Regions from separate parts of the Rahnella sp. Larv3_ips genome, predicted to be linked through region 1. Evidence: predicted binding sites of a transcription regulator. Region 1 holds the regulator's gene; the other holds the start of a gene.

Region 1 (15,771 bases):
CCGGGGGAATTCCGGTGGTGCATTGCTTAACCTGAAAGGTGAGCTCATCGGGATCAATACCGCAATCATCTCTTCTCAGGGTGGCAGCGTCGGTATTGGGTTTGCTATCCCGGTGAACATGGCGAAAAATCTGAGCCATCAGCTGATTGAGTTTGGCGAGGTCAAACGCGGCCTGCTGGGTATCCGTGGCAGTGAAATGACCCCAGAACTGGCGCAGGCCTTCAAGCTGGACAGCCAGCGTGGGGCGTTCGTCAATGAAGTGCTGCCAGATTCTGCGGCAGCCAAAGCGGGGATTAAATCCGGTGACGTGCTGATTACGTTGCAGGGTAAAACGCTCAGCAGCTTCGCAGAACTGCGCGCCAAAGTCGGTACTGCCGGCCCGGGCGTCGTGATGCAAATTGGTTTGCTGCGCGAAGGCAAACCGATGACGGTGAGTGTCACACTGGCCCAGAGCCCGGCAGTGGAAGTCAGCATCGAGAAAATCAACCCGGCCTTACAGGGCGTTACGCTCAGTGATGTGGACGCTAAGACAGGCAAAGGTGTTCAGGTCGATGACGTGAAGAAAGGCACACCGGCAGAGCAGGTGGGCCTGGAGAAAGACGATGTGATCATCGGTGTAAACCGTGAACCCATCGACAATCTGGCCGCCTTACGCAAGATCCTTGAAACCAAACCGGACCTGATCGCCCTGAGCATTCTGCGCAAAGGGCAAAATATGTACCTGCTGATGCCGTAAAGCGTTGAAAATCGGACGCAGATGCTGCTGCGTCCGATTAAGTCGTGCTATTCTTCAGTCACTTTTCATCTCGCACCCCATACACTCATGTTTGTTAAGCTATTGAGATCCGCCATTATCGGACTGATTGTTGCCGGCCTTTTGCTGGCGGCGGTCCCTATGCTGCGTAAAAAGATCACAGAACCGCTTTTTGAGCGTAACTTCAATCAAACCAGCGAAGAACCGGTCAGCTATAACGCCGGTGTACGCCACGCTGCGCCCGCGGTAGTCAATGTGTACAACCGCAACATGGGCAACAGCTCGCAAAACGAATTACAGATCCGCACGCTGGGCTCCGGCGTGATCATGAATGACAGCGGTTATATTCTCACCAACAAACATGTGATCAACAATGCCGATCAGATCATCGTCGCATTGCAGGATGGCCGGGTTTTCGAAGCATTGCTGGTCGGTTCCGACAGCCTGACTGACCTCGCGGTGCTGAAAATCAATGCCGGTAATCTGCCAGTAATCCCGATCAACCCGAACCGTAATCCGCACGTCGGCGATATTGTTATGGCGATCGGTAACCCGTACAACCTCGGCCAGACAGTGACGCAGGGCATCATCAGCGCCACGGGCCGTATCGGCCTCAGCCCATCTGGCCGCCAGAACTTCCTGCAAACCGATGCATCAATCAACCAGGGTAACTCCGGCGGGGCGCTGGTGAACTCACTGGGTGAACTGGTGGGCATCAATACATTATCCTTTGACCAGAGCAATGATGGCGCGACGCCCGAAGGCATTGGCTTTGCAATCCCGACGGCTCTTGCAACCAAAGTGATGGGCAAATTGATCCGCGACGGGCGTGTGATCCGCGGTTATATCGGCATCAGCGGACGCGAAGTTTCTCCTCTGCACGGGCCGAACAGCGGGCTGGATCGTATTCAGGGCATCGTCGTGAACGAAGTGACGGCAAACGGTCCGGCGGCGAATGCCGGTATGAAGGTCAGTGACGTGATTGTAAACGTCAATAATAAGCCTGCCGTCTCCGCGATTGAAACAATGGACCAGGTGGCAGAAATACGCCCTGGCACGGTGATCCCGGTAGAAATTATGCGTAACGGCGACAAGCTGACGCTGCACGTCACGGTGCAGGAATATCCCGACCACTGACCGCAGATATTACACAAACAAAAAAGCCGGAAAGGTTTCCCCTTCCGGCTTTTTTATTGCTTCAGGCCTGAGTTATTACTCGCCTTTAAAGCGCTCGATTTTAGCGCCCAGCTGACGCAATTTATCTTCGATACGCTCGTAACCCCGGTCGATGTGATAAATACGGTCAACCACGGTTACGCCTTCAGCGATACAACCCGCCAGAACCAGGCTGGCTGATGCACGCAGATCGGTCGCCATCACCTGAGCACCTGACAGTTTCTCAACACCATGACAAATCAGGGTGCTGCCTTCAATTTCAGCGTGAGCACCCATACGGATAAGCTCAGGCACGTGCATGAAGCGGTTTTCGAAGATTGTCTCAGTGATCACACCGGTCCCTTCAGCCACCAGATTCAGCAGGCTGAACTGCGCCTGCATGTCAGTCGGGAAGCCAGGGTGAGGCGCGGTACGGAAAGTGACGGCTTTGGCGCGTTTACCATGCATGTCCAGACTGACCCAGTCTTCGCCCACTTCGACATCGCCACCCGCTTCACGCAGTTTTGCCAGAACGGCATCCAGCGTATCAGGGCGGGCTTCGCGGCAGGTGACTTTGCCACCGGAAATCGCCGCCGCCACCAGGAAAGTCCCGGTTTCGATGCGGTCAGGTACCACGCGGTACACACCGCCACCCAGACGTGCAACGCCTTCGATGGTGATCTTATCGGTGCCTGCGCCTGTGATGTTCGCGCCCAGCGTATTGAGGAAATTGGCAGTATCGACAATTTCCGGCTCACGCGCGGCGTTTTCAATAATGGTGGTGCCTTCGGCCAGTGTCGCCGCACTCATGATGGTTACCGTCGCGCCCACGCTGACTTTATCCATCACGATGTGCGCGCCTTTCAGGCGACCATCAACAGAAGCTTTCACATAGCCTTCTTCCAGCACGATCGTTGCGCCAAGCTGTTCCAGACCGCTGATGTGCAGGTCAACCGGACGTGCGCCAATCGCACAGCCACCCGGCAGGGAAACCTGACCGCGACCAAAACGCGCGACCAGCGGACCCAGTGCCCAGATGGAGGCACGCATAGTTTTCACTAAGTCGTACGGCGCACAAAACTCATTCACACCGCTGGCATCAACGAACACAGAACCGTTGCGTTCAATTTTGGTACCCAACTGACCGAGCAGTTTGATCGTGGTATCGATGTCTTTCAGATAAGGAACGTTCTGAAGTTCAACCGGCTCTTCAGCAAGCAGTGCGGCAAACAAAATAGGAAGTGCTGCATTTTTTGCACCAGAGATGGTGACTTCGCCACTTAAGCGAGTCCCACCCTGTACACGGAATTTATCCATTGTGACTGCTCTCTTTTATGAGGTTCAAATACAAGTCAAAGACGAGGAAGCTGCCGGATGCCCGACAGTCTTATAACCCACTCAGTTTACGGTCACGCGCCCATTCTTCAGGGGTATACGCCTTGATAGACAGTGCATGAATTCGATTGTCGGCGATGTATTCCATCAGCGGGGCGTAAACGGTCTGCTGTTTTTTCACGCGGCTCATGCCATCAAACATCGCACCAACGACAATGGCCTGAAAATGACTGCCATCGCCAGTAATGTGTGCTTCTTCCAGTGCCAATGCGTTCATCAGCACGTCTTTAATTTCATTCGTTTCCATAGGGATCAATTCTTCTGAAGGATCATAACAGCCCGGTATCTTATAGGGATCGGGGCAAATCTTAAACCACGAAAAAGCCCCTGAGGAAGAGTTTCGCACAGGGGCTTTGAGGTCATGACGTCAGGGGTTCACGGCAGCGTCGCTAACTTGCCGTAACCATTCACTATTATTGACTCACCGGCACTGCATCGGTGTTGGCCGGAATAATGTCCTGAAGGTTGTACAGCGCGATAAGCGTACTCAGTCGATCGGTGATGCCTTCCACGGTCAGGGACGCACCTTGCTGGCTGGCCTCCTGACGCAGATGTACCAGCAACGCCAGGCCGGAAGAATCCACACGCGCCAGACCGGAAACGTCCAGACGCGTCACGCCAGCGAGCAGCGTTTTCCGCGCATCCCAGACCGGTAACAGCGTTTCGCGATCCAGGTCGCCATGCAATGTCAGCAAAGGCGGCTGGCATTCCCAGCGCAGTGCGTCACTCATTTTTGGTCCAGAGTAATCGGTTGTGCTGCAGCCTGTTTCAGACGCGCAGTCAGACCATCAATCCCTTTCTGACGCAGGATATCCGCCCATTCGTTTTGCTTGGTGGAAATCATGCTGACGCCTTCGGCGATCATGTCATAAGCCTGCCACTCACCGGTACGGCTGTTTTTACGCCACTGGAAGTCCAGGCGAATCGGAGGACGACCGTTTGGATCGGTAATGGTCACGCGGATAGCGATAATGTCTTTGTCGGCGTAGGACTGTTCTGGCTGAACCTGATAGCTCTGGCCGTTGTACAGCGCCAGCGCCTGGCCGTAAGCCTGTTGCAGGTAGTCGCTGAACGCAGCAAAGTAAGCATCACGCTGTGCAGGCGTCGCCTGCTGATAATAACGGCCTAACACCAGTGCACCGGCATATTTGATTTGCACGTAAGGCAGCAGTTCATCACGCACGACCTGACGCAGATAGTTAGGATCCTGCTTGATTTTTGGCTGTTCATTTTTGAGGCGGGTGAAAGTCTTGCTCGCCGCTTCATTCATCACGCTGTACGGATTGGTTTTATCCACAGCAGCATTGGCCATCGGGGCCATAACCACCAGCAGCGCAGCGATAACTAAACGTTTAAACATACTTATTTCCTCTTTTGTGGAGAATCCGTGAGCCAATTCTTAATGGGCAGCCGGTTGCGGAGCCGTGTTCGCGTCAGGTGCTGGCGCGGTCTTCTCTTCTGACGCTGGCGCAGCGGTGGTATCACCCGCATCAGGATCCGCCTTGCCATCACCGCTCTTGTACAGGAACTGTCCAATCAAATCTTCGAGAACCAGCGCCGATTTGGTGTCCTGAATCACGCCACCATTTTTAAGGATAGTCGTTCCCATTTCCGGGTCTTCAAAACCAATGTTCAGCGCCAGGAATTGTTCGCCTAATAAACCGGAGGTACGGATAGCCAGCGTACTGGTGCTCGGGATCTGGTTGTATTTCTGGTCGATGTCCATTTCGACACGCGGAGAGTAGTTTTTATCCAGCGTAATGCTGCTGACGCGGCCGATAACGACGCCACCCACTTTCACCGGCGAGCCGCTTTTCAGGCCACCGATGTTGTCGAAGTCCGCTGAGATTCGGTAGGTCGGATCCGAACCAATAGAGCGGATATCCGCCACTTTAAGGCACAGGAAAACCACCGCAATCAATGCGATAATCAAAAATGCGCCTACCCAGATTTCACTCTTTTTCGTTTGCATGATTTTAATTTCCAAACATCAGTGCTGTCAGCACAAAATCTAATCCCAGCACCGCCAGTGACGAATGCACTACAGTACGTGTCGTTGCCCGGCTGATCCCTTCGGATGTCGGTATCGCATCATAGCCGTTGAACAGCGCAATCCAGGTCACGGTGATAGCGAAAACAAGGCTTTTAATCAGACAGTTAAGCAAGTCAGTCCGCCAGTCTACAGCGGTTTGCATCGCTGACCAGAAGAAACCGCTGTCGATCCCTTTCCAGTCAACACCGACCAGCGATCCTCCCCAAATCCCCACCGCGACAAAAATCGCTGTCAGTAGAGGCATGGAAATCAGACCGGCCCAGAAACGCGGTGCCACAACGCGGCGCAGCGGATCGATCGCCATCATTTCAAGACTGGAGATTTGTTCTGTCGCTTTCATCAGACCCAGCTCTGCGGTTAATGCAGACCCGGCGCGCCCGGCAAACAGTAACGCGGTGACCACCGGGCCCAGTTCGCGCAGCAAAGAGAGCGCGACCATCATGCCCAGGCTGGCTTCAGCGCTGTAGGTGGTTAAAATCAAATAGCCCTGTAATCCCAGCACCATGCCGATAAACAGACCGGACACCAGGATAATCAACAGGGAAAGCACGCCCACGCTGTAGAGTTGCTTAATCAGCAAAGGCCACTGCTTGGCGAATTGTGGCTTACCGACCAATGCCCGAAAGAGCATCAGGCCCGCACGGCCAAAAGACACGCAGGTTTGTATCCCGCGACGTCCGACTGAGGCGAGCGCCTTAGTTAACATAAATAGGAAACTCCATTATCCGAGCAACTCTGCTTTGTAATCACCGGCCGGGAAACGGAAAGGCACCGGTCCATCGGCGATACCGTCAAGGAACTGGCGAACGCGCGGATCAGGATTGTTTTGCAGCTCCTCAGGCGTTCCTTCAGCAATGACATGTTGCGCAGCCACGATATACGCATAATCCGCGATGCTCAGAACTTCAGGCACATCATGGGAAACCACGATACAGGTGACACCCAGCGCATGGTTCAGCTCGTCAATCAGCTTGACCAAGACGCCCATGGTGATCGGATCCTGTCCCACAAAGGGTTCATCGAACATGATCAGTTCCGGGTCGAGTGCTATCGCACGCGCCAGGGCAACACGCCTCGCCATCCCACCGGAAAGTTCAGCAGGCATCAGTTCGCCGGCACCGCGCAAACCCACCGCTTCCAGTTTCATGGTCACGGTGCTGCGCAATAACGCTTCGGGCAATTTACTGTGTTCGCGCAGCGGAAACGCCACATTCTCGAACACATTGAGGTCAGTAAACAATGCACCGGACTGAAACAACATGCTCATTTTCTTGCGGGATTCATAAAGCTTGCGGCGCGAAAGAGTGGGAATATTGTCTCCGTCGAACCAGATTTCACCGCTGTCAGGCGTCAGCTGACCGCCGATAAGGCGCAGCAACGTCGTTTTACCGATCCCCGAAGGCCCCATAATGGCGGTAATTTTACCCCGTGGGACCGTCATGTTTATCTCTTCGAAAATGGGACGATCGCCGCGCACAAAACTCATGCCTTTGATCTCAACCAGATTCGACTCGCTTTGACTCATTCGTTTATCCCTTCGGAATGCCTTCGCTAAAGACGACTTCCGCTTAAATTACTTTCGCTAAGAATACGTCTGGCCCGCAAGCCGTGTTGTATAACTTTGGTATTTTTACAAAAACTTACCCCAGTTTCGTTACCAAAGTTGCCATCGATTTACTTTTCCGCCACAGACGGTCAAAATCAACGAATTACCATTTTATGATAAAAGCCTTCATCGTCTAACATACAGGAACCTGCTGGCGCCGTTTTCGTACAAAATATTGCCTTAACTTATGTTGACGAAGGAATCGCCTGCCTGAACGGGCAACGAACCTCGCATTATACCCAATAAAGGATGTTGCATGCTTCTCGCTATCGTACTGATGATTGTCGGCCTCTTACTTCTTGTTTATGCCGCCGATCGTCTGGTGTACGGAGCCGCAGTATTAGCACGCTCGATGGGCATGCCGCCGCTTATCATCGGCATTACCGTAGTCGGTGTCGGCATATCCCTTCCGGAGCTGGTCGTTTCCACCACCGCCGCCATCAATGATCAAATGGATTTGGCGGTTGGAAACGCAATTGGTTCAAATATCATTAATATTCTTCTGATTTTGGGCGGTGCAGCCCTGATTCATCCACTTTCCGTTCGTTCTGATATATTACGCCGCGAACTCCCTCTATTGTTACTGGTCACAGGACTGTGTGGTTTTCTGTTAAGTGACGGAGAGCTTAGTCGCTTTGACGGTGTTTTGCTGCTGGCCAGTGCCGCCGCGTTTATGATGCTGGCGATAAAAATCGCCCGCGCGGCCGAAAAAGAAGGGCTGGATACGCTGACTTACGAGCAGATGTCTGAGCTTCCTTCCGACAGCAGTAATACCGTGGCGTTTTTATGGCTGGCATTGGGCTTTATCATCATGCCGCTGGCGTCCGGGATGATTGTCGACAACAGTACGGTTATTGCACGTTATTTTGGTGTCAGCGAGCTGGTGATTGGCCTGACGGTCATCGCCATCGGGACAAGCCTGCCGGAACTGGCGACGTTTATTGCCGGTGCCATCAAAGGTGAAGATGACATCGCGCTGGGTAATATCATCGGCGCGAATATCTTTAATACCTGTCTGGTGCTGGGATTACCCGCGCTGGTGGCGCCAGGCTCGTTCAACCCGGATGCGTTTCATCGCGATTACTGGGTGATGCTGGCGGTCAGTATCGTGCTCTCCGGGCTGTGCCTGATGCGCAAACATCGCATCGGCCACGTTGCGGGCGCACTATTACTCTGTGGATTTATCGCCTATATGGCAGTGCTGTTCCTTCAACCGGACAGCATCGGCCTCTGAACTCTGTCAGGAATTGACTATGGCTAACGATACCCTCGCCTCCGACTTTGATTTCCAGGCTGTCGGACGTGAAGTGCTGAAAACAGAACGTGAAGGACTTGAGCAGTTAGATCAATACATTAATGGCGATTTCACGCGCGCCTGTAAAATGATTTTCGCCTGTACCGGCAAAGTCGTGGTGATGGGGATGGGCAAATCAGGTCACATCGGCCGCAAGATGGCCGCGACCTTCGCCAGCACCGGCACACCGGCGTTCTTTGTACATCCGGGCGAAGCCAGCCACGGCGATTTGGGCATGGTGTCCAAACAAGACGTCGTGATCCTGATCTCCAACTCCGGCGAAGCGCACGAGATTCTGTCGCTGATCCCGGTATTAAAACGCCTGGATATCACGCTTATCTGCATTACCGCCAATCCCGAAAGTACCATGGGAAAAGCCGCCGATGTACACCTTTGCGTGCGTGTTCCGAAAGAAGCCTGCCCGCTCGGGCTGGCACCGACCAGCAGCACTACCGCCGTGCTGGTGATGGGCGATGCGCTGGCCGTCGCGTTGCTGGAAGCGCGCGGCTTCACACCGGAAGATTTCGCCCTGTCGCACCCTGGCGGAGCACTCGGTCGCAAGCTCTTGCTGCGCGTGAGCGATATCATGCACTCCGGTGACGAAATCCCGCACGTCAGCCGCGATGCGTCTCTGCGTGATGCCCTGCTGGAAATTACCCGCAAGAATTTGGGAATGACCGTCATCTGCGACGATTTAATGAAAATCGAAGGGATCTTTACCGACGGTGACTTACGCCGCATTTTCGACATGGGCGTCAATATCAATAACGCGTCCATTGCCGAAGTGATGACTACCGGCGGCGTGCGCGTGCGCCCTTCCCTGCTGGCGGTCGACGCACTGAATTTAATGCAGGAAAAACACATTACCTGTGTGATGGTTGCCGATGGTGACCAATTGTTAGGTGTGTTACATATGCACGACATGCTGCGCGCTGGCGTAGTTTAATTGAGGAATGCCCTGAATGAGTAATAGCGCAGCCCTGGTGGATACCTGCTACGGTCCGGTCAGCACCGATGTGCTTGAACGTGCGAAAGCGGTTCGCCTGCTGATTTGCGATGTGGATGGCGTCATGTCTGATGGCCTGATCTACATGGGAAATCAGGGAGAAGAGCTGAAAAGTTTCAACGTTCGCGACGGTTATGGAATTCGTTGCCTGCTGACGTCCGACATTGAGGTCGCGATTATTACAGGCCGTAATGCGAAATTACTGGAAGATCGCGCCAAAACCCTTGGAATTCGCCACTTGTATCAGGGGCAATCAGATAAGCTTTTGGCCTTCCGCGAACTGTTAGATACACTGTCGCTTCGGGCAGAGGAAGTCGCTTACATCGGTGACGACCTGATTGATTGGCCGGTGATGGCTGAAGTGGGTCTTTCCGTTGCGGTTCAGGATGCACACCCTATCCTGCTGCCAAAGGCGCATTACGTGACCCGCATTGCCGGTGGCCGTGGCGCAGTACGCGAATTATGTGACTTGATTCTGCTGGCGCAGGGCAAGCTGGAGGACGCCAAAGGGCTGTCGATATGAATAAAACAAGACTTTGGATCATTCTGGTACTGACCGCCATCGTGCTGATACTGATTGGCTGGTCACTGTCAGACAATACGGATGATGCGCCGCAGGCGGTCAACGATCAGGAACCGACCTACCAAAGTTCCCACACGGTAACCATGGTGTATGACCCGCTGGGAAGCCTGACCTACAAACTGGTGTCGGATCAGGTCAAATACTACACCACCGATCAGGTAACATGGTTTACCAACCCGGTGGCGACCATGTATGACAAGAATAAAGTGCCAACCTGGGTGCTGCGTTCTGATAAAGCCAAGATGACTCAGGATAAAATGCTCTATCTTTATGGGCATGTGCAGGCAGACAGCCTGACGCCAGAAACATCACAGCTGCAAAGAATCAAAACGGATAATGCACAGGTTAACCTGACGACACAGGACGTTGCCTCAGACGATGAAGTAACGCTTTATGGCACAGGTTTTACATCTAACGGCATGAAAATGCGTGGTAATCTGCGCGATAAAACAGCAGAGCTGATCGAAAAGGTAACGACCTCTTATGAAATTCAAAGCAAAAAATAAAATCCGTAATCTTCTGATCACCGGCTCGTTGTTGGCCATCAGCATTCCGGCATTCGCGCTGAAAGACGACACAACGAAACCGATCACCATTGATTCCGCCAATCAGGCGCTGGATGTGAACACCAACACGGCAACCTTTACCGGCAATGTGGTGGTGAATCAGGGCTCGATTCAGGTTAAAGCCGACAAAGTTGTGGTGATCCGCCCGCAAGGTGTCTCCGGTAAAGAAGTGGTGGAAGGCTACGGTAATCCGGTGACCTTCTACCAGTTGCAGGACAACGGTAAACCGATCAAAGGTCACGCGCAGAAAGTCCGTTATGAAGTGGAAACCGATCTGGTGACCCTGACCGGAAACGCTTACCTTGAACAGCTGGACAGCAATGTGAAAGGCGATCGTATTACCTATCTGGTGCAAAAACAGCAGATGGAAGCCTTCAGTGATAAAGGCAACCGTGTCACGACCGTGCTGGTTCCGACACAGTTGCAGGAAAAGACCCCGGCAGCAGCCGGTGGCCAGACCAAAAAGAGTAACTGATAATTTATGGCAAAATTAATCGCAGAAAATCTGGCGAAAGCATACAAAGGCCGTAAGGTCGTTGAAGATGTCAGCCTGGCAGTCAATTCAGGCGAAATCGTCGGATTACTTGGCCCTAACGGTGCCGGTAAAACCACCACCTTCTACATGGTGGTCGGTATCGTACAGCGTGACGCTGGCCGAATCATCGTTGACGACGAAGACATCAGCCTTTTGCCATTGCATACCCGCGCACGTCGCGGCATTGGTTACCTGCCTCAGGAAGCCTCTATTTTCCGCCGCCTCAGCGTGTTCGACAACCTGATGGCCGTGCTGCAAATCCGTGACGACCTGAACAAAGAACAGCGCAATGATCGCGCCAATGAGCTGATGGAAGAATTCCATATCTCTCACTTGCGCGATAACCTCGGCCAGTCGCTGTCCGGGGGTGAACGCCGTCGTGTGGAAATTGCCCGCGCACTGGCAGCCAACCCTAAGTTTATCCTGCTGGATGAACCCTTTGCCGGTGTTGACCCGATTTCCGTTATCGACATCAAAAAAATCATTGAGCATCTTCGCGACAGCGGTCTGGGCGTTCTGATCACTGACCACAACGTCCGTGAAACGCTCGACGTGTGTGAACGCGCCTATATCGTCAGTCAGGGCAAGCTTATCGCCCACGGCACCCCAGCCGACATTCTTGCTGATGAACAAGTGAAACGTGTTTATCTTGGTGAAGAATTCCGTCTGTGATCTGCGCCGCCTGAAGCGCGCCTGTTTCGCTTTACACTGAAACAGGCCGTTTCTGACCGAAGTGTTGCCGTTCGAACTCATCTACGGATATAAAGCCAAGATATGAAGCAAGGTTTGCAACTCAGATTCAGCCAACAACTGGCAATGACTCCTCAATTACAGCAGGCAATCCGCCTGTTGCAATTGTCCACGCTTGAGCTCCAACAGGAGATCCAACTCGCGCTGGAGAGCAACCCTCTGCTGGAACAAACCGATCTTCACGATGAGATCGATGCGGTCGAAACCGCTGACAGTGAAGGTCTGGATACCCGCGAGGCTCTCGAGCAAAAAGACATGCCCGAAGAGTTACCGCTGGATGCGACCTGGGATGAAATTTACACCGCCGGAACACCGTCCGGTACCGGTAACGATTACAGCGACGACGAACTGCCCGTTTATCAGGGTGAAACCACCCAGACGCTTCAGGATTACCTGATGTGGCAGGTCGAACTGACGCCGTTTTCCGACACCGATGCGGCTATCGCGACCTCGATTGTCGATGCGGTGGATGACACCGGATATCTGACGATTTCTCTCGACGATATTCTCGAAAGTATCGGCGATGACGACGTCACGATGGACGAAGTGGAAGCCGTGCTCAAACGCGTTCAGCGTTTTGATCCCGTGGGTGTCGCCGCACGCGACCTGCGCGATTGTCTGCTGATTCAGCTTTCCCAGTACGTCCCGGAAACGCCTTTCATTACAGAAGCCAGGCTTATCATCAGCGAACATCTGGATTTGCTGGCGAACCATGATTTCCGCGCACTTATGCGTTCAACCCGTCTAAAAGAAGATACACTGAAAGGAGCGATGCTCCTGATCCAGTCTCTTGATCCGCGACCGGGCCAGTCGATCAACACCGGCGAATCCGAATACGTCATCCCGGATGTGCTGGTACGCAAAGTGTCCGGTGTCTGGACTGTCGAACTGAACTCAGACAGCATTCCGCGACTGAAAATCAACCAGCATTATGCTGCGATGGGCAATTCGACCCGCAGCGACAGCGACGGGCAATTTATCCGCAGCAATTTGCAGGAAGCCAAGTGGTTGATCAAAAGTCTGGAGAGCCGCAACGACACACTGCTGAAAGTCACGCGCTGCATCGTTGAGCAGCAGCAGGCGTTCTTTGAGATGGGTGATGAATACATGAAACCGATGGTGCTGGCCGATATCGCCAGCGCCGTGGAAATGCACGAATCGACGATTTCACGCGTTACAACGCAGAAATTCCTGCACAGCCCGCGTGGCATTTTCGAACTGAAGTATTTCTTCTCCAGCCACGTCAGTACTGACAGCGGCGGCGAGGCATCGTCCACCGCGATCCGGGCGCTGGTGAAGAAATTAATTGCAGCGGAGAATCCTGTAAAACCGCTGAGTGACAGTAAGTTAGCTACCCTGCTTTCCAATCAGGGAATTATGGTGGCGCGTCGTACTGTCGCAAAATACCGAGAGTCTTTGTCCATCCCGCCCTCAAACCAGCGTAAACAGTTAGTTTGACCTCAACAGAGAAGGAAGACATTATGCAGCTCAACATTACCGGACATCACATTGAGATCACCGATCCCCTGAGAGAATTCATCACGATGAAACTGGCGAAGCTCGAACAGTATTTCGACAGGATAAATCAGGTGTATGTGGTGTTAAGCGTTGAAAAAGTGCAGAAAATCGCGGAAGCGACGCTGCATGTGAACGGAGGCGAGTTGCATGCCACCTCGGAGCATCAGGATATGTACGCAGCGATTGACGGCCTGGTTGATAAACTGGCGCGCCAGCTGAACAAACATAAAGACAAACTGAAACAGCACTGACATTCATGTAGCCAACCCTGTGCTACACACCTTCGGGCATCGGCTTGTGACCTTCGGGGAACGAGCCGATATAGCTTTAAGGGTGAATCAGTGCAAAAGTGAAGATGACATGATCAACGATACTGCAATGCAATTAACGTCGGTGCTGAATGCCGAATGCACCAAAAGCGGCGTTCATTGCGCCAGCAAAAAACGCGCGCTGGAAATCATCAGCGAACTGGCTGCCAAACAATTGAATTTGTCGCCACAAGTGATTTTCGACGCCATTTTGACCCGTGAGCGTATGGGCAGCACCGGGATCGGTGCCGGGATCGCCATCCCGCACGGCAAGCTGGAAGAAGACACATTACGCGCCGTCGGCGTGTTTATTCAGCTCGATCAACCGATCGCGTTTGACGCTATCGACAATCAGCCGGTGGATCTCCTTTTTGCCTTGCTGGTTCCGGCAGATCAATGTAAAACCCACTTACACACCTTGTCTTTAGTGGCCAAAAAATTGGCTGATAAAACAGTGTGTCGCCGTCTGCGCGGAGCGCAAAGCGACGAAGAACTGTTCCAGATAATGACAGAAAACGAATAAATTGATGATTCCCGGCAACGCGCCGGGAAAGTGAATTCTGAACACTGAATGCCAGGGGAGTGACACCATGGTGCTGATGATTGTCAGCGGCCGTTCCGGTTCCGGGAAGTCGGTTGCCCTAAGGGCATTAGAAGACATGGGATTTTACTGTGTGGACAATCTGCCGGTGGTTTTACTGCCGCAGCTCGCCCAGACACTTGTCGAACGCAATACGTCTGCCGCCGTCAGCATTGACGTGCGCAACATGCCAGAAACACCGGAAGTGTATGAGCATGCGATGTCACAACTGCCTGAGAGTTTTTCGCCGCAGTTGCTGTTTCTCGACGCAGACCGCAATACCCTGATCCGTCGTTACAGCGATACCCGTCGTCTGCACCCGCTTTCCAGCAAAAACCTGTCCCTTGAAAGTGCCATCGATGAAGAAGCCGATCTGCTCGAGCCATTGCGCTCCGCCGCCGATCTGATCATCGACACCTCAGAAATGTCGGTTCATGAACTGGCAGAAATGCTGCGTACCCGTCTTCTGGGCAAACGTGAGCGTGAACTGACGATGGTCTTCGAATCCTTTGGCTTCAAACACGGCCTGCCGATTGATGCCGATTACGTGTTTGACGTGCGTTTCCTGCCAAACCCGCACTGGGATCCGAAACTGCGTCCGATGACCGGCCTTGATAAACCGGTGGCGGCGTTCCTCGATCGTCACACCGAAGTGCACAACTTTATCTACCAGACCCGCAGCTACCTCGAACAATGGCTGCCGATGCTGGAAACCAACAACCGCAGCTATCTGACCGTCGCCATTGGTTGTACCGGGGGTAAACACCGTTCGGTGTATATCGCAGAACAACTGGCCGACTATTTCCGTTCCCGCGGGAAGAATGTGCAATCCCGCCATCGCACGCTGGAAAAACGCAAATCATGACGGTGAAACAAACGGTAGAAATCAAAAACCGGTTAGGCATGCACGCCCGTCCGGCCATGAAGTTGTTTGAACTGGTGCAGAGTTTTGAATCGGAAGTGATGCTGCGCAATGGCACAGGCATAGAAGCAGAAGCCAGCAGCGTGATAGCACTGCTGATGCTCGATTCCCCGAAAGGTCAGCAGATCGAAATCGAAGCCACCGGCCCCGATGAAGAGCAGGCGCTGACCGCAGTCGTGAACCTGATCAATTCAGGATTTGACGAAGACTAAGACTCCTCACTCTTAGTCATAGTCTTCGTCATAGTCATAGTCATTGGCGTTGCAGCAAGGCAGCCAGCGAGAGACTCCCGATGAGCTGACATCAGTCAGTGATTCGGGTGAACGAACGCCACTGCGGCGTCAGGGATGCAGGCTAAATGCGGGAAAGGCAATCTATTGCAATGGCCTTGAAGCTTTCAAAATTTTCACTGCTCAGTAAACGGCTCATCGAACGCTCCCGCACAAACGTCACGAACAAATCGTAAATCGCCATCGCTTCTTCGTAATCGGCCTTGCTGATGGCCAGCAGGAAAATTACGTGCGCCGTCTCCCCTTCTCCCCAGGCAATGCCCTGCGGCGAGAGCAGCGTAATCACCACCGTTTTCTTCGCCAGCAGCCCCAGCGAGTGCGGCAGAGCAATGCCTTCGCCCAGCATGGTCGAAACGATTTCCTCACGCTCCACCACCGACGGATAAAACGCCTGATCGACATATCCCTCGGCCTCCAACTGCGAACACACATGGCGGAATAATTCCGCCTGGGTCA
Region 2 (15,771 bases), on a different contig from region 1:
CGGGGTTTCAAAACGCACATCGCGCGCCAGACCCAAAGACACTGCATGATTCAGCGCTTTGACAAATTCATCACGACAATCCGGGTAGCCGGAGAAATCGGTTTCGCACACACCGGTAATGACCGCTTCTGCCTGGATCTGATAAGCGTAAATGGCCGCCAGTGTCAGGAACAGAATATTACGACCCGGTACAAATGTGCTTGGTAAACCGCCTTCAGTTTCTTCACCAAAGCCCGGTACCGGAATGTTATCGCGAGTCAGGCTGCTGACCGCCAGTTCGTTGAGCAAACCGACATCCAGCACTTTGTGGGCACGCGCGCCCAACTGCACTGACAGTTTTTGCGCGATCTCAATCTCAGCACGATGTCGCTGACCGTAATCGAAAGTGACGCAATGTACTTCGTCATACTCTTTTAACGCCTGAATCAGACAGGTTGTTGAATCTTGTCCACCGCTAAAAACCACCACTGCTCTTTTCATTCTGATTTCCTGTTTACTGAACTGACCGCGCATCGGGCAGCAAAATCACGCTCATGGTACTTACCTTTGCCGCCGTAGTGTAGCGAAACAGCTGCTTCAGTCATTTTCAGATTGCAACGGTGGCGGAACCCAGGCCTGACAGAAATCGAACCAGCCCCATGCCGTCAGCTGAACCCCGCTGATGCGTGGCGGCGCGCTCACCTGATACTGATAGTTGAACAGCGGTGTAATAATGCTGCGCACCATCCATTGATAAAAATGATCGCGCAGTTCTTCAGACCGCCTGTTTTCCTGCGGGATTTGCTGAATATGGCTCAATCGTCCTTGCTGCAAGATAAGGTCTTCTTCGCGCAAAATCCCCGGCCACAACGGATCCTGTTGCAGCCAGTTCTCCAGCGTGGCTTCCGGAGATTCACCGATCAGCCGGTCGCCCAGCAGCAGATCTGCCGATTCCAGTAATTCGCCGTCTTCCCACAACCGGCCTGCGTGATAAACCACTTCCAGCGCACAACCTTCTTCCGCCAGCTTTTCCCGTAACGCCTGAGCCACCAGTTCAAACTCTACGGGCGGGTGGTAAAGCAGACGCAGAGTTTCAGGCAGCTGAACATCCGCAAGGCCGTGAACCGGGATCGGCCAGCCGGGCAGCATTTCTTTACTGGCTTTCACCAGATCATGATCGATCGGCAGATTATCCAGCATGCCGCTGCGCTGGATAATTCGGATGACTTTTTGCGCCTGTGCTTCACTGAGCACGCCGCGTCGCAAGTTAGTAGCAATGTAACAAAAACCAAGACTGGTGCTTCGCCGGATGGGTTTTACCTGCGAAAGCTCGTTCTGTTCGCCAAGAATAATTCTGACCGGATGCTGACAACTGACATTGTCCCGCTGAGCAAAAAGCTGCGGAGTGATCCAAAACTCAATAGCGGCCAGATAGGGATGTTGTAAAGGGTAATAGGTGTGTTGCTCGAGGCGGATAAGCTCAGGGGTGAAGGTGGTCAGGCGAAACGGTCCCGCGCCGATATGCGGATCGTCCGGATGAGCCAGCAGACAATTGAGGTCGGCAAAACGGTGTGCCAGCCAGTAATCCGGTTTATCCAGATCGAACTGCAAACACAGCGCATGAGGCTGAGATAATGTCACCACTGACGCCAGATTATGTTTACCGCGCGCTGACTCGCGCAATTGCTGAAAACGTGCGACCAGTTGCGCGGTTTTTAACGGTTCACCGTTATGCCAGAAAAGCTGACTGCGCAGAAAAAACTGCCAGGTTTTTCCGTCATTACTGACGTGCCAGTGATGCGCCAGATTGGGCTGCGGTGAGGTATCACCGGGGATAAAGCGCGTTAAACCTGCATGTATGGTATGCGCCAGGTGTTGTTCAGCGCGGCCGGTAAGCGTCAGCGGATCTAAAGGCTGGAGAGGGCGATAATAGGGAATGCGCAGCGTCGGCGCATCTTCCTGCCACTGGCCGCCAAGATGCGGCGCGAGCAGGGTATTCAGATGCGAAGGATCCAGCTGGCTCAGTTGCAGTGCGGCAGAATGTTCACCCTTTTTCAGTAATTCCTGTAAATACGTTCCGCGTAACTCTTCCGGTGTTTTGAGGCAGCTTAGCGATGCGCGTTTTCCGCGACCAGCCTGCGACTGCCAGCGGATCCAGCCGGCATTTTGAAAGTGCATCAGTAGCGTTCGGGTGTGGCGTTCGCTGCAACAGAAGATCTCTGCCAGTTCTGCCACGGTAAATTGAGCCGGATGCGATCCGGTTTTCAGGTACAGACGCTGAAACTGATTAAGCCGATTTTGCAGACGCACGGTAAATACGGAACCTCAGGAGTAGGGTAAATTTTTCCTGTTCAGCATATCCCAGCTGACGCGACCAGACCTGAAGTAAAAAACCAAAGTGTGAGCTAAAACCGGAACAGTATTCATAAAGTGTTCACTATTAGTTCCGTAAATCTCAGTCCATACTTTGCGGGTGAAAACAACGACGCTCAGAGAGGAAATATGTACCGTTTAGCTGCATTTGATATGGATGGCACGCTGCTTTTACCTGACCACACGCTGGGCGACAAAACGTTGTCCACGCTGAGGCAGTTAGCTGAAAAGCCGGTAACGCTGACCTTTGCCACCGGGCGTCATTATCTCGAAATGAAAGATATTCTTGCTAACATCGGGCTGGATGGCTATCTCATCACCGGCAACGGTACCCGTATTCATGATCTCAGTGGCCACCGGCTGCACGCCAGCGATTTACCCGAGGATTGTGCGCACGAATTACTGCATACCTCGTGGGATACGCCAGCCAGTGTGCATGTTTTCCGCGATGACGGCTGGTTCACTTCTCTCGACGATCCGGATTTACTCATTCCGCATCAGTTCAGTGGTTTTCGCTATCAGTTACAGGATCTGCGCTTATTACCGGATTCGGGTAACAGCAAAGTGTGTTTCTGCGCCCCGCATGACGTGTTGTTGTCGCTGGTGCCTCAACTCGAAGCTCACTTTGGCCCGCGCATCGATTTATGTTTCTCTGCGATGGATTGTCTTGATGTGCAGCCCGCAGGCAGCAACAAAGGCAGCGCGCTTGCATTGCTGACGGACGGTCTGGGGATTAACATGTCAGAGTGTATGGCGTTTGGGGATGCCATGAACGACAAGGAAATGCTCGAGGGCGTCGGGATGGGGCTGATTATGGGGAACGCGTTACCCGTTCTGAAAGAGAAGTCACCGCACTTACAAATTATCGGACATTGCCGTCATCAGGCGGTGTCTCACTTTTTGCAACACTGGCTGCACACACCAAACCTCACCTATTCCCCCGAATATTAAGGTTTTGCAGCAAGCCGGGTCATCTGTCCCGGCTTTTTTCCTTTCTTACGCCGTATTTAACGCGGAGTTAACTTAGTCCTTCCAGCTGCTGTGCGTATGATGAAATATCCCCGATGTTCTTCGCTACCCAACTCTCATCGAAGTATGTATTCAGATAACGTTCGCCGCTGTCGCAGAGCAGGGTGACGATAGAGCCGGTTTCCCCTCTCTCACGCATCTGCGTAGCCAGTTGCAGCGCACCCCAGACGTTGGTACCGGTTGAGCCGCCGACCTTACGCCCCAGCACCTTCTCAAGCCAGTGAAGCGTCGCGATGCTGGCCGCATCAGGCACGCGCATCATGTCGTCTATTACACTTGGTATGAACGATGGCTCAGCGCGAGGGCGGCCAATACCCTCAATACGGCTGCTGCATTGCGCAGTGACGCTGGCATCACGCTGTTGATAATAATCGTAAAATACTGAGTTTTCCGGATCAACGACCACCAGTTCCGTATCGTGCCCCTGATAGCGAATATAGCGGCCCAGCGTTGCGGAAGTACCGCCGGTACCCGCGCTCATCACCAGATAACGCGGTATCGGATGCGGCTCATGCGACATCTGACGGAAAATACTGTCAGCAATATTATTGTTACCGCGCCAGTCGGTTGCCCGCTCTGCGTAGGTAAACTGATCCATGTAATGCCCGTTCATTTCACGGGCGAGTTGTTCGGATGCGGCATAGATCTGCCCCGAGTTCTGGACGAAGTGACACCGGCCACCGTAAAACTCAATTTGCTGGATTTTTCGTGGGGCAGTGCAAGAAGGCATCACGGCGATAAAAGGCAATCCCAGCAGGCGTGCGAAATAGGCTTCAGAGATGGCGGTGCTGCCTGAAGAAGCTTCCACAATGGGCGTGTTTTCACGTATCCACCCGTTGCACAAACCGTACAAAAACAGAGAACGGGCAAGGCGATGTTTCAGGCTGCCGGACGGATGGGTACTTTCATCCTTCAAATACAGTGAAATTCCGGGAAAGTCGTTGAGTGACAGGCGAATCAGGTGTGTATCGGCGGAACGCTGAAAATCGGCGTCGATTTCTTTAATAGCGTGACTAACCCAGGAATTGCGCATGATGCAGGCTCATAAAAGTGTCTTGATGCACACAAGAATAACGTAACTCCCGGAGAAATAAGTTACCCTTTAACCCACGAAGATAAGATTTAATAGAAAAATTTCCTCCCGGAGGCCGGTATGGTAGATAAAATTGACCTTAAATTGCTCTCCCTGTTGCAGAAAGATTGCACATTATCTCTGAATGAACTGGCAGATGCGGTCAATCTCACCACCACGCCGTGCTGGAAAAGGATTAAGCGCCTCGAAGATGACGGCATTATTCGCGGGAAAGTGGCCCTGCTGGACGGCGATCGGTTAGGGCTAAGCCTGACGGCGTTTGTGCTCATCAAAACTCAGCATCACAACAGCGAGTGGTACCAGCGCTTTGTTCAGCAGGTTGAGGCATTTCCTGAAGTGCTGGGTTTCTACCGGATGGCCGGTGAATATGACTATTTACTGCAGGTGCAGGTGTCCGATATGAAAAGCTACGATAACTTTTACAAGCGACTTGTGAACGGCATTCCAGGGCTGAATGATGTGACCTCCAGTTTTGCGATGGAACGCATAAAATCCACCACCGCATTGCCGATTTGATGCAAAAGTTACAGTAAAAAGTTTCATCAGAATCGCCAGTTAACTCTGTTATCCTTGTCGCCTGATGAGAAAAAGGCCTGCTTCGGGCGCTTTTTCTCAATAAAATCATCATTATTATTTGTATGGAAATCACTGCGTGAGATTGTTCGCCCAATTAGGCTGGTACTTCCGACGTGAATGGCGCCGGTATCTGGGTGCCGTTGCCTTGCTGATTATCATCGCCATTCTGCAATTGATACCGCCTAAGCTAGTTGGTGTCATTATTGATGGCGTCACAACCAAAACGATGTCAACCGGCGTACTGTTTGCGTGGCTTGGGCTCATGGTCGCCACGGCAATTGTGGTGTATTTGCTGCGTTACGTCTGGCGCGTGCTGTTGTTCGGTGCGTCCTATCAGCTTGCCGTAGAACTGCGTCAGGATTTCTTCCGGCAGCTCAGCCGTCAGCATCCGGCCTTCTATTTACGCCACCGAACGGGTGATCTTATCGCCCGGGCAACCAATGACGTCGATCGCGTGGTTTTCGCCGCAGGCGAGGGCGTTCTGACGCTGGTTGATTCGCTGGTCATGGGGCTTGCCGTTCTAATCGTAATGGCGACGCAAATCAGTTGGGAGCTGACGCTGCTGTCGCTGGTTCCTATGCCGGTGATGGCTATTATCATTAAACGCTACGGCGACCAACTTCATCATCGCTTTAAAACCGCGCAGGCTGCCTTTTCCTCATTAAACGATCAGGCGCAGGAAAGCCTGACCAGTATTCGCATGATCAAAGCCTTCGGCCTCGAGAACCATCAGTCTTCCCAGTTTGCTGATGTGGCCGCGGATACGGGTGCGAAAAACATGCGTGTAGCGCGTGTTGATGCCCGTTTTGACCCGACTATTTATGTCTCGATTGGCATGGCTAATTTGCTGGCTATCGGCGGTGGTAGCTGGATGGTGGTTAACGGGCATCTGACACTCGGGCAGTTAACCAGTTTTGTCATGTATCTCGGATTGATGATCTGGCCGATGCTGGCGCTGGCCTGGATGTTCAATATCGTTGAACGCGGTAGCGCCGCCTACAGCCGCATCCGCAGCCTGCTTGAGGAAGCGCCCAGCGTCGTGGACGGTACTGCGCCTCTGCCTGCCGGACGCGCTGTACTTGAAGCAAACATTGCGGATTTCCACTATCCCGACACAACACATCCGGCCTTGTCCTCTGTGAAGTTCTCCCTGCAACCTGGGCAAATGCTCGGTCTGTGCGGCCCGACAGGTTCCGGTAAAAGTACCTTGCTGTCGCTGCTTCAGCGACAGTTTGATGTCACTGAAGGGGATGTGCTTTATCACGGCCTGTCGCTGAAAACGATCCGCCTGGATGACTGGCGCGCACGTCTGGCGATTGTGAGCCAGACCCCTTTCCTGTTCTCTGACACCGTCGCACAAAATATTGCGCTGGGACGTCCAGAGGCCAGCCGGGAAGAGATCGAGGAAGCGGCGCGGCTTGCCAGCGTTCATGACGATATTCTGCGTTTACCCGGCGGCTATGAAACAGAGGTCGGAGAACGCGGAGTGATGCTTTCTGGCGGACAGAAGCAACGAATTTCTATTGCCCGTGCTTTATTGCTGAAAGCGGAAATCCTGATCCTCGATGATGCATTGTCTGCGGTTGATGGCAGGACAGAGCATCAGATCCTGCACAACCTGCGTCAGTGGGGCAGCGACCGCACCGTCATCATCAGTGCCCATCGTCTCTCCGCACTGACCGAAGCCAGCGAGATTCTGGTGTTTAACCACGGCTGTATTTCCCAGCGCGGAAGCCATGAGCAACTTGCCGCTGAGTCAGGATGGTATCGCGATATGTTCCGTTACCAGCAACTGGAAGCCGCACTGGACGATGTACCGCAGGAACAGGAGCCGGAACCACGTGGCTGAGCAAAAAGTGAGTAAAATTCAAAAGATGTGGCCGACGCTGAAGCGCCTGCTGGTCTACGGTAAGCCTTACAGAAAACCTCTTTCTGTCGCGGTGCTGATGTTGTGGATTGCGGCAGCAGCAGAGGTGACCGGGCCGATTCTGATCAGTTTCTTTATCGACCACTATGTCGCCAAAGGCGAAATGCCGTGGGACAAAATCAGTCTGCTGGCATTGTGCTTTATCCTGCTGCAGTTTCTGGCTGCCGGATTGCACTATTTCCAGGCGTTGCTGTTTAACCGGGCCGCAGTGGGCGTGGTTCAGCGTTTGCGTACCGATGTGATGGATGCTGCATTGCGCCAGCCGCTGAGTGCGTTTGATACTCAGCCCGTCGGGCAACTGATTTCTCGTGTCACAAATGATACGGAAGTGATCCGCGATCTGTACGTAACCGTCGTCTCGACCGTATTGCGCAGTATTGCGTTGATTGGCGCGATGCTGGTGGCAATGTTCAGTCTTGACTGGCGTCTGGCCTCGGTGGCGATATGTATTTTCCCGGCGGTTTTCGTCGTGATGGGGCTGTACCAGATTTACAGTACCCCGATTGTTCGTAAAGTCCGAAGCTATCTGGCGGACATCAATGACGGTTTCAACGAAGTCATTAACGGCATGAATGTCATCCAGCAGTTCCGCCAGCAAAAGCGTTTTGGCGAACGTTTGACCCGTGCCAGTCAGTCGCATTATCTGGCGCGTATGCAAACGCTGCGGCTGGAAGGCTTTCTTCTGCGGCCATTGCTCAGTTTGTTCTCCTCGTTAATTCTGTGCGGATTGTTACTGCTGTTCGGATTCAGCGCAGAAGGTTCAGTCGGCGTCGGTGTTCTCTATGCTTTCATCAATTATCTGGGGCGTCTGAACGAGCCTTTGATCGAGCTGACCTCGCAGCAGTCGATTCTTCAGCAGGCCGTCGTCGCGGGTGAACGAATTTTTGACCTGATGGACCGAACCCAGCAGCAATACGGGGCTGACGACAAAAGACTTACCGGCGGCGAGATAGACATTAAAGACGTCAGTTTTGCCTATCTGCCGGACAAATGGGTGCTGGAAAATATATCCCTGCATGTGCCATCGCGAGGTTTCGTTGCGCTGGTCGGGCATACGGGTAGCGGTAAAAGTACGCTGGCGAATTTGCTGATGGGATATTACCCGCTCAATAAAGGAGAGATCCGGGTTAATGGCCGTCACATTTCCGATCTCTCGCACGCCAGCTTACGTAAAGGGATTGCGATGGTTCAGCAGGATCCGGTGGTGCTGGCTGAGTCGGTTTTCGCCAATGTCACGTTAGGGCGCGACATCGATGAAGCGCAAGTCTGGCACGCGCTGGATATTGTGCAGCTTTCGCCTCTTATTCGCGAAATGCCGGAAGGTTTAAACACTCGCCTCGGCGAACAGGGAAATAATCTCTCGGTAGGTCAGAAACAGTTGCTGGCCATGGCGCGCGTTTTGGTGCAGGCCCCGGAGATTTTGATCCTTGACGAGGCAACTGCCAATATCGACTCAGGTACTGAACAGGCGATCCAGCGTGCACTTCGGGCCATCCGACAGCAAACGACGCTGGTGGTGATCGCCCATCGTCTTTCGACGATTGTCGATGCGGATAACATTTTGGTATTGCATCGTGGTCAGGCAGTGGAGCAGGGCAATCACCTGCAACTGCTGGCTGAAAAAGGCCGGTATTATCAGATGTATCAGCTGCAGCTTGCCGGTCAGGAACTTGCCTCAGCGGAGCAGGCCACGCCGGCGACGCAAAACGCCTGATACCCGCCCCAACGCAGCATAGTGCACCGCGTTGGGGTGGTTTTTTTCTCCCGATTTCCCCCCTCCTTTTTTCTGGCCTGCACCTTCATCTGGCATCAAGTCTCTGGGCGTGATGTCACTGCACTAAAAAGCAGCGGTCGGCACCTTATTGGTGCGCGCGTCATGATAATGATGTGAACGGCCAAGTGTGCGCCTCGTCACGAATATTCTGAAAATGCCGTATTACGCGGTAATCAAACGAATCTCTCCGCAATTTCAACTCTGGCACAGCCTTTGCTTTATCCATTTCGTATCGGGCGCGGTTTTTCCGCGGCAAGCCCTTAATTCGAGGAGTGGCAAAATGAAGCTGGTTACTGTGGTGATCAAACCTTTCAAGCTGGAAGACGTGCGCGAAGCGCTGTCTGCTGTTGGAATTCAGGGCCTGACCGTAACGGAAGTTAAAGGTTTCGGCCGTCAGAAAGGTCACGCTGAACTGTATCGCGGTGCAGAGTACAGCGTGAACTTCCTGCCAAAAGTAAAAATCGATATTGCTATCGCTGACGATCAGCTCGATGAAGTGATCGACGTGATCAGCAAAGCGGCCTACACCGGGAAAATTGGTGACGGCAAAATTTTCGTTGCTGAATTGCAACGCGTTATCCGTATTCGTACCGGTGAAACCGACGAAGCAGCACTGTAATTTCAGGTTCATCTCTTTGAATGAAGAGTTGAGATAAAAGAGCTTAGAAAAACAGTTTTGAGAACAGGGGTGGGCTACTAATGAAAAAACTTTTATCCATGATGGGGCTTGGGGCGGTTGCATTGTTGCCTTCGCTTGCCATGGCAGCAGCGCCAGCAGCCGCTAACGGTGCTGACAATGCCTTTATGATGATTTGTACTGCACTGGTGCTTTTTATGACCGTGCCCGGTGTGGCGCTGTTCTACGGCGGCTTACTGCGTTCTAAAAACGTGTTATCTATGCTGACTCAGGTCATCGTGACGTTCGCACTGGTCTGCGTTCTGTGGATCCTCTACGGTTACAGCCTGGCCTTCAGCGAAGGCAACGCGTTCTTCGGCGGTTTCGGTAATGTGATGATGAAAGGCATCGGCCTTGATTCGGTCACCGGCACCTTCTCGCAGATGATTCACGTGGCGTTCCAGTGTTCATTCGCCTGTATCACCGTGGCGCTGATCGTGGGCGGTATCGCTGAACGTGTACGTTTCTCTGCGGTCTTGATTTTCACTGTGATCTGGCTGACCTTCTCCTACATTCCGATGGCTCACATGGTTTGGGCGGGGGGTTTCCTGGCAGCAGACGGTGCGCTGGACTTTGCCGGCGGTACGGTGGTTCACATTAACGCCGCCATCGCGGGTCTGGTCGGTGCCTACCTGTTGGGTAAACGTGCAGGATTTGGCAAAGAAGCATTCAAGCCACACAACCTGCCAATGGTCTTCACAGGTGCGGCGATCCTTTACGTTGGCTGGTTCGGTTTCAACGCCGGTTCAGCAAGCGCAGCAAGTCCAATTGCGGCTCTGGCTTTCCTCAATACCGTTATCGCAACGGCTGGCGCAATCCTGTCATGGACATTTGTAGAGTGGATGGTTCGCGGTAAACCTTCTCTGCTTGGCGCAAGCTCCGGTGCCATCGCAGGACTGGTTGCCATCACGCCAGCCTGTGGTACGGTCGGCGTGGGTGGTGCGTTGATTATCGGTCTGGTCGGTGGTGCTACCGGTCTGTGGGGGGTGGTTACCCTGAAAAAATGGCTGCGTGTTGATGACACCTGCGACGTATTCGGTGTGCACGGCGTGTGCGGTATCGTAGGCTGCCTGCTGACCGGCGTATTCACTTCCAGCTCACTGGGCGGCGTGGGTTATGCAGAAGGCGTCACCATGGGCCATCAGGTCTGGGTACAGTTCTTCAGCGTCTGCGTTACGCTGGTCTGGTCAGGTGTTGTTGCCTTCATCGCTTATAAAGTAGCTGATATGCTGGTCGGTCTGCGTGTTCCTGAAGAACAGGAACGTGAAGGTCTGGACGTCAACAGCCACGGCGAAAATGCTTACAACCAGTAATCTCAGTCATATACATTCAGAGAAGGCAGTGCGCTAACGCTTTTTGAACGGCAGTACCAAAACTAAAAATAATGATGAATAGCAAAAGGGGCGATATCACTATCGCCCCTTTTTAATGCCTGATTTTCAGACTGAAAAGCTTATTCTGCCGTTCTCTGACGGATCACACCTTCCTGCACCGTAGTGGCAACCAGCACCCCTTCGCGGGTATAGAACTGACCGCGTACAAAACCACGGGCACCGGAAGCTGATGTGCTTTCAACCGCGTAAAGAAGCCAGTCGTCCATACGGAATGGCCGGTGAAACCACATCGAATGATCGATGGTCGCGACCTGCATTCCAGGCTCCAGAAAACCAATTCCGTGCGGTTGCAATGCGGTCGGCAGGAAATTGAAGTCTGAAGCATAACCGAGCAGATACTGATGGATGCGCAGATCATCAGGCATTTCGCCGTTGGCGCGGAACCACACCGCGCGGTGCGGCTCTTCTTTAGTGCCTTTCAGCGGGTTATGGAATTTCACCGGGCGCATTTCAATCGGCCGGTGACGGAGGAATTTATCACGAATTTTTTCAGGGATCAGATGCGCAAGATTTTTGGCAATGTCTGACTCCGAAATCAGTGACTCGGGCGGCGGTACATCAGGCATGGTGTTTTGATGTTCAAAACCCTCTTCATGACTCTGGAAAGAGGCTGTCATGTAGAAAATAGGTTTACCGTTTTGTACCGCTTTCACACGACGGGCGCTGAAACTGTTGCCGTCGCGCAAGTTTTCCACGTCATAGATGATCGGTTTACTGCTGTCACCCGGACGTAAAAAGTAACTGTGGAACGAGTGGATCCCGCGATCAACCGGCACCGTTTGTTTGGCTGCGTAGAGTGCCTGCCCGACAACCTGCCCGCCAAAGACCTGGCGCAAGCCCAGATCCTCACTTTGACCACGAAACAGCCCTTCTTCGATTTTTTCCAGATCCAGAAGATCCAGCAGATTTATTAACGCCTGACTCATAGTGGCCTCATGAAAGTTACCGGTTAATTCATGCCTGATGCAGCCCGTAAGCGCAGCAAAAGCACAGGTCTAACCTGTTAATGATAGAGGATCTTACGGGCGCTCAGAAGACCTGTTTAGCCACCGGGAGGAAAAATTCAGATTATTGTGCCATGATTAACAGGTACGCTGGTTAAAGAAACCATTTTCATGTCGGCGTTTATTACAGCTTGTCGACAAGCGAATAATAAAAAGGGAGTACGATCTATGAAACTTTGGCAGATAGTAGGTGGAACCGCGCTGTCTCTGACTCTTGCCGGATGCGCACAGCATCATGAGGCACCCGCGCAGCAGGCTCCGGTGAATACGGCAGCCAGTCCGGCCACCCAACCCGCGATAACGGGGCCAAACGTATCCGGTAGTGTGTTTATCGCTCAGCGTGTGGCGTTGCCGCCTGACGCGGTACTGACCGTGACATTGTCCGATGCCTCTGTTGCTGATGCACCATCGCGTGTGATCTCGCAGAAAGTGGCGAGAACGCAGGGTAAGCAGGCACCATTCACGTTTATCCTGCCGTATAACCCACAGGACATTCCACCTAACTCACACGTTATCCTGAGTGCGGCGGTGACCATCAATGGTCAGATGACCTTCGTGACCGACTCCATTAAAGAAGTGATTAACAATGGACAGGGTACACGTGCGGATCTGCAACTTGTCCCGGTTGTCTCCGTTCCTGTTGCCACCAAGCCGGGTGCATTAGGGCCACTGAGCAACCCGTCTGAGCCGACAGGATTAGGCACCGCTCCGGCACCGGTCAGCGCAGTCGCTCCGTCGCCTGCTTATTAATGTCTGCTGCTGTAACAATAAACACCGCTCCGGCGGTGTTTTTTTATGTGCATTACCACTTCCAGCCATACTTATCTAAATCGATTTTGCCTTTTCTAAAGACGACGCCTTCGGCCAGAAGCGCCTGACGCTGGCGCTTAAAATCTTCACCCTGCAATGAAATCTCGCCGTGGCGGTTAATCACGCGGTGCCAGGGAAGGGTGCTGCCTTCGGGCAATTTCTTCAGCACGCCGCCAACCTGACGGGCAGCGCGTGGCGATCCTGCCAGTTGTGCCACATTACCGTACGTTGTGACCTGGCCTGCGGGGATAGCCGCTATAATTTGAAATACGCGCTGACGAAAGTTATCGGGCTCCGACATTACATCCTCCTCAGTGTCTGCCGGACAGTATGACGTAATTTTGCGTCTCAGACAGGCGAGTTTCGGCGCTGTTGTTTAAGAAAACACCGGTTGTCGGCGGTTAACTTGCTTTTGCGGTGGGCATCACTGATAATGCCCACCGCTTCAGTTCTCCCGTAAAGAGAAGAGAAGCCAACAACGACAATGGGGGCCCTGTTGGTTCTCCCGCAACACTAACTTGTTAACTCGGTCAGGTCCGGAAGGAAGCAGCCATAGCAGGTGTCGTGTGTGCCGGGATGTAGCTGGCAGGGCCTCCACCATTTCAGGCCCCGCAAACTTTACGCCTTCTCTTTTCGATTCCTAACGCCAGTCTCTTTTTTCTTTTGTTTCAGTGATGCACCAGCGTCGTGAAGTAATACACCAGCGGGATTGCCAGGATATACAGCCCTGTCGGCACTTCGCGCATTTTTCCTGCCACCACGTTGATGATGATGTAAAACAGCAATCCGCCCGCGATGCCCGTACCAAAACTGTTGGAAATCAGGGTAATCATCACCATGAGCAGCACCGGTAAAGCATCGGTGAAATTCGCTAAGTCCACTTTGCGTAGATTACTGAACATATTCAGGCCGATGAGGATCAGCGCCGGTGCGGTCGCTTCTTTGGGGATCATCAGTGCCACCGGCGTGAACAGCAGCATCAGCAGGAACATCACCGCCGCCGCCAGCGCCGTCAGACCCGTTTTCCCGCCCGCCTCAGCCGCCGCTGAGGATTCGATTAATGCGGTTGCCGCAGGAATACCGACAACCGGACCCAGCGCCGCAGCAATCGAATCCACCATAAAGGGCCGGTTGATGTGCGGCATGTTGCCGTGTTCATCCAGCAGTCCGGCTTCACCGCCCACCGCCAGCGTGGTGCCCATGGTTGAGAAGAATTCTGAGGCGAAAAAGATAAACAGAAATGGCAGGAAGGCGATATTGATAGCGCCAGTCAGATCGACTTTCCCCCAGAGCGGGGCGAGAGAATGTGGTAAAGCGATCCACTGTTCAGGTAAATGCGTTACGCCAAACGGGATCCCGGCCACCGTTGCCAGCAGAATCGCCCAGAGAATAGCGCCGGGGATTTTACGAGCCTGTAAACCCACTGCCACCAGCAAACCCAGCAAAGCAATCAGCGCACCCGGAGAAGTGAAATCGCCCAGTGCCAGCGCGTGCGTTTTGGCATTGGCCAGCACCAGGCCTGCATTACGAAAACCCAGCAGCGCGACGAAAATACCGATCGACGCCGTCAGACCCAGTTTGATGGATTGCGGAACCGAGCGGGTGACGACTTCACGCAGGCCGAATACCGTCATCACAAAAAATAAGATCCCTGACCAGCAGGCGATACCCAGCGCAATTGGCCAGGTGATACCGTCTCCGGCCAGCGTAATACCGACCAGTACCGAACCGCCGATGCCAGGGCCAACCATAAACGGCAGATTCGCGTAGAACGCCATCAGCAAAGAGCCCAACACAAATACCAAAATGACGCCGGTGGTGGCGGCTCCTTTATCCATGCCACCCGCCGCCAGCAGACCGGGGATCACTATCAGCAAATAAGCCGCTGCCAGAAAACCGGTGATCCCGGCCAGACATTCGGTTTTCGCTTTCGTATCCCGCTGACGAAGCTGAAAGCGGCGCTGCAACCAGCTTTCACCCGATGAGGCTGTCACATTTTTCACAGAGCTGTCGGTCATAAAATTCCCCTGAACATCGTCATTAATGAGTGGTGCGTGCTGTTTTTTTTGTGTTTCTTATTAATAAAGATCAGGCCTCGTCGGGCCAGATTTCCAAAACATGATCGACAATCTCGCGCAATCCGCCATCCGTCAGCCCTAAATCCGTCAGATGTGGCCCAGCATTACAGGCGAGACAGGTTCCTTCGATCGCTTTAAAGACCCGGTACGGCGGCTCCCAGTCAGCGATCTGCGCGCTAAGCTCGCGAAGGTTTTTAAACTGTGCGGCCAGCACGTCTGCGGGTAAATCTGAGAGCATTCCGGCAATCGGCATATCGACACTGGCCAGCAACGTCGCGTTCTGGCTCAGCGCCATACCGCCGCCGCTGGCGATCAGCTGATTGGCGGCCAGCATCATGTCGGCGGGATGACGGCCAATAACCACGAGATTATGTGAGTCATGGGAGTAAGAGGTGGCTATCGCTCCGCGTAATTCTCCCCAGCCTTCCAGCAACGCCATTTTCGGCGTGGCTTCATGACGCCCATGCCGGTGCTGTACCCAAATCAGGCTGAAACCTTCCGGAATTTGTACGACTCCGCTTTTGACTTCCACAATCACTTCGCTCCATTGCGTGAAGCGAGCGCCCTTGATGTTACGTAAGCGCGCCTTACCTTTTTTCAGTCCGGGGATTTTAAAATGGAAATCAGCTTCGGCCACTTTTTGCAGGCGCATGGTGTCGCGTGGCGGGATAACGTCACTGGCGGCAGCGGGGCTGAATAACATTTCCCCGTGTTCTGCAACGCAGTTTCCGGCGACATACACTTTGCGCGGGTTGAGCGTCTCAAGAGAGTCGAATGCAATAATGTCAGCAGTGCGGCCAGCGGCAATCAGCCCGAGATCTGAGCGGCGCATACGGATGGCGGCGTTAAATGTCGCCATTCTCAACACGTCTTCAGCACGTAAGCCAAAGGAGATCAGCAGTTTGACCAGCGCGATCAGTCCGCCTTTTTCCAGCAGATGATCCGGTGGCACGTCGTCAGTACACAGCGTAATTTGCGAGGAAAGATGCGGTAAGGCCAGCAGAGCGGCAGCAATATCCGGCAGCAGATAAGGATGAGAACCACGAATTTGCAGAGTC

The links. The regulator sigma-54, encoded in region 1, starts transcription at its own class of promoters, with help from an activator protein. The targets are predictions, from matches to a motif close to GTTGGCACANNTTTCGCTNT.
Positions count from the first base shown of each region.
Region 2: a site for sigma-54 is predicted at 8,952-8,971, ahead of glnK (P-II family nitrogen regulator). Genes of this name have one in related genera too.

Region 1 covers NZ_MJIB01000003.1:380,453-396,223, forward strand. Annotated here, with positions in the region: gene degQ (serine endoprotease DegQ) at 1-736, shown strand, start outside; gene degS (outer membrane-stress sensor serine endopeptidase DegS) at 824-1,891, shown strand; gene murA (UDP-N-acetylglucosamine 1-carboxyvinyltransferase) at 1,967-3,226, opposite strand; gene ibaG (BolA family iron metabolism protein IbaG) at 3,297-3,551, opposite strand; gene mlaB (lipid asymmetry maintenance protein MlaB) at 3,718-4,035, opposite strand; gene mlaC (phospholipid-binding protein MlaC) at 4,032-4,664, opposite strand; gene mlaD (outer membrane lipid asymmetry maintenance protein MlaD) at 4,704-5,276, opposite strand; gene mlaE (lipid asymmetry maintenance ABC transporter permease subunit MlaE) at 5,281-6,063, opposite strand; gene mlaF (phospholipid ABC transporter ATP-binding protein MlaF) at 6,079-6,882, opposite strand; gene ED901_RS01795 (calcium/sodium antiporter) at 7,220-8,197, shown strand; gene kdsD (arabinose-5-phosphate isomerase KdsD) at 8,217-9,203, shown strand; gene kdsC (3-deoxy-manno-octulosonate-8-phosphatase KdsC) at 9,220-9,786, shown strand; gene lptC (LPS export ABC transporter periplasmic protein LptC) at 9,783-10,352, shown strand; gene lptA (lipopolysaccharide ABC transporter substrate-binding protein LptA) at 10,330-10,887, shown strand; gene lptB (LPS export ABC transporter ATP-binding protein) at 10,894-11,619, shown strand; gene rpoN (RNA polymerase factor sigma-54) at 11,722-13,155, shown strand; gene hpf (ribosome hibernation promoting factor) at 13,179-13,466, shown strand; gene ptsN (PTS IIA-like nitrogen regulatory protein PtsN) at 13,576-14,046, shown strand; gene rapZ (RNase adapter RapZ) at 14,114-14,968, shown strand; gene npr (PTS phosphocarrier protein NPr) at 14,965-15,237, shown strand; gene ED901_RS01850 (transcription antiterminator) at 15,380-15,771, opposite strand, start outside.
Region 2 covers NZ_MJIB01000005.1:624,810-640,580, reverse strand. Annotated here, with positions in the region: gene queC (7-cyano-7-deazaguanine synthase QueC) at 1-480, opposite strand, end outside; gene ED901_RS11855 (SgrR family transcriptional regulator) at 577-2,289, opposite strand; gene cof (HMP-PP phosphatase) at 2,482-3,303, shown strand; gene ED901_RS11845 (PLP-dependent cysteine synthase family protein) at 3,371-4,414, opposite strand; gene ED901_RS11840 (Lrp/AsnC family transcriptional regulator) at 4,535-4,990, shown strand; gene ED901_RS11835 (SmdA family multidrug ABC transporter permease/ATP-binding protein) at 5,127-6,899, shown strand; gene ED901_RS11830 (SmdB family multidrug efflux ABC transporter permease/ATP-binding protein) at 6,907-8,691, shown strand; gene glnK (P-II family nitrogen regulator) at 9,032-9,370, shown strand; gene amtB (ammonium transporter AmtB) at 9,451-10,740, shown strand; gene tesB (acyl-CoA thioesterase II) at 10,881-11,747, opposite strand; gene ED901_RS11810 (YbaY family lipoprotein) at 11,994-12,575, shown strand; gene ED901_RS11805 (MGMT family protein) at 12,628-12,936, opposite strand; RNA gene ffs (signal recognition particle sRNA small type) at 13,130-13,226, shown strand; gene ED901_RS11795 (NCS2 family permease) at 13,304-14,653, opposite strand; gene ED901_RS11790 (adenine deaminase) at 14,724-15,771, opposite strand, start outside.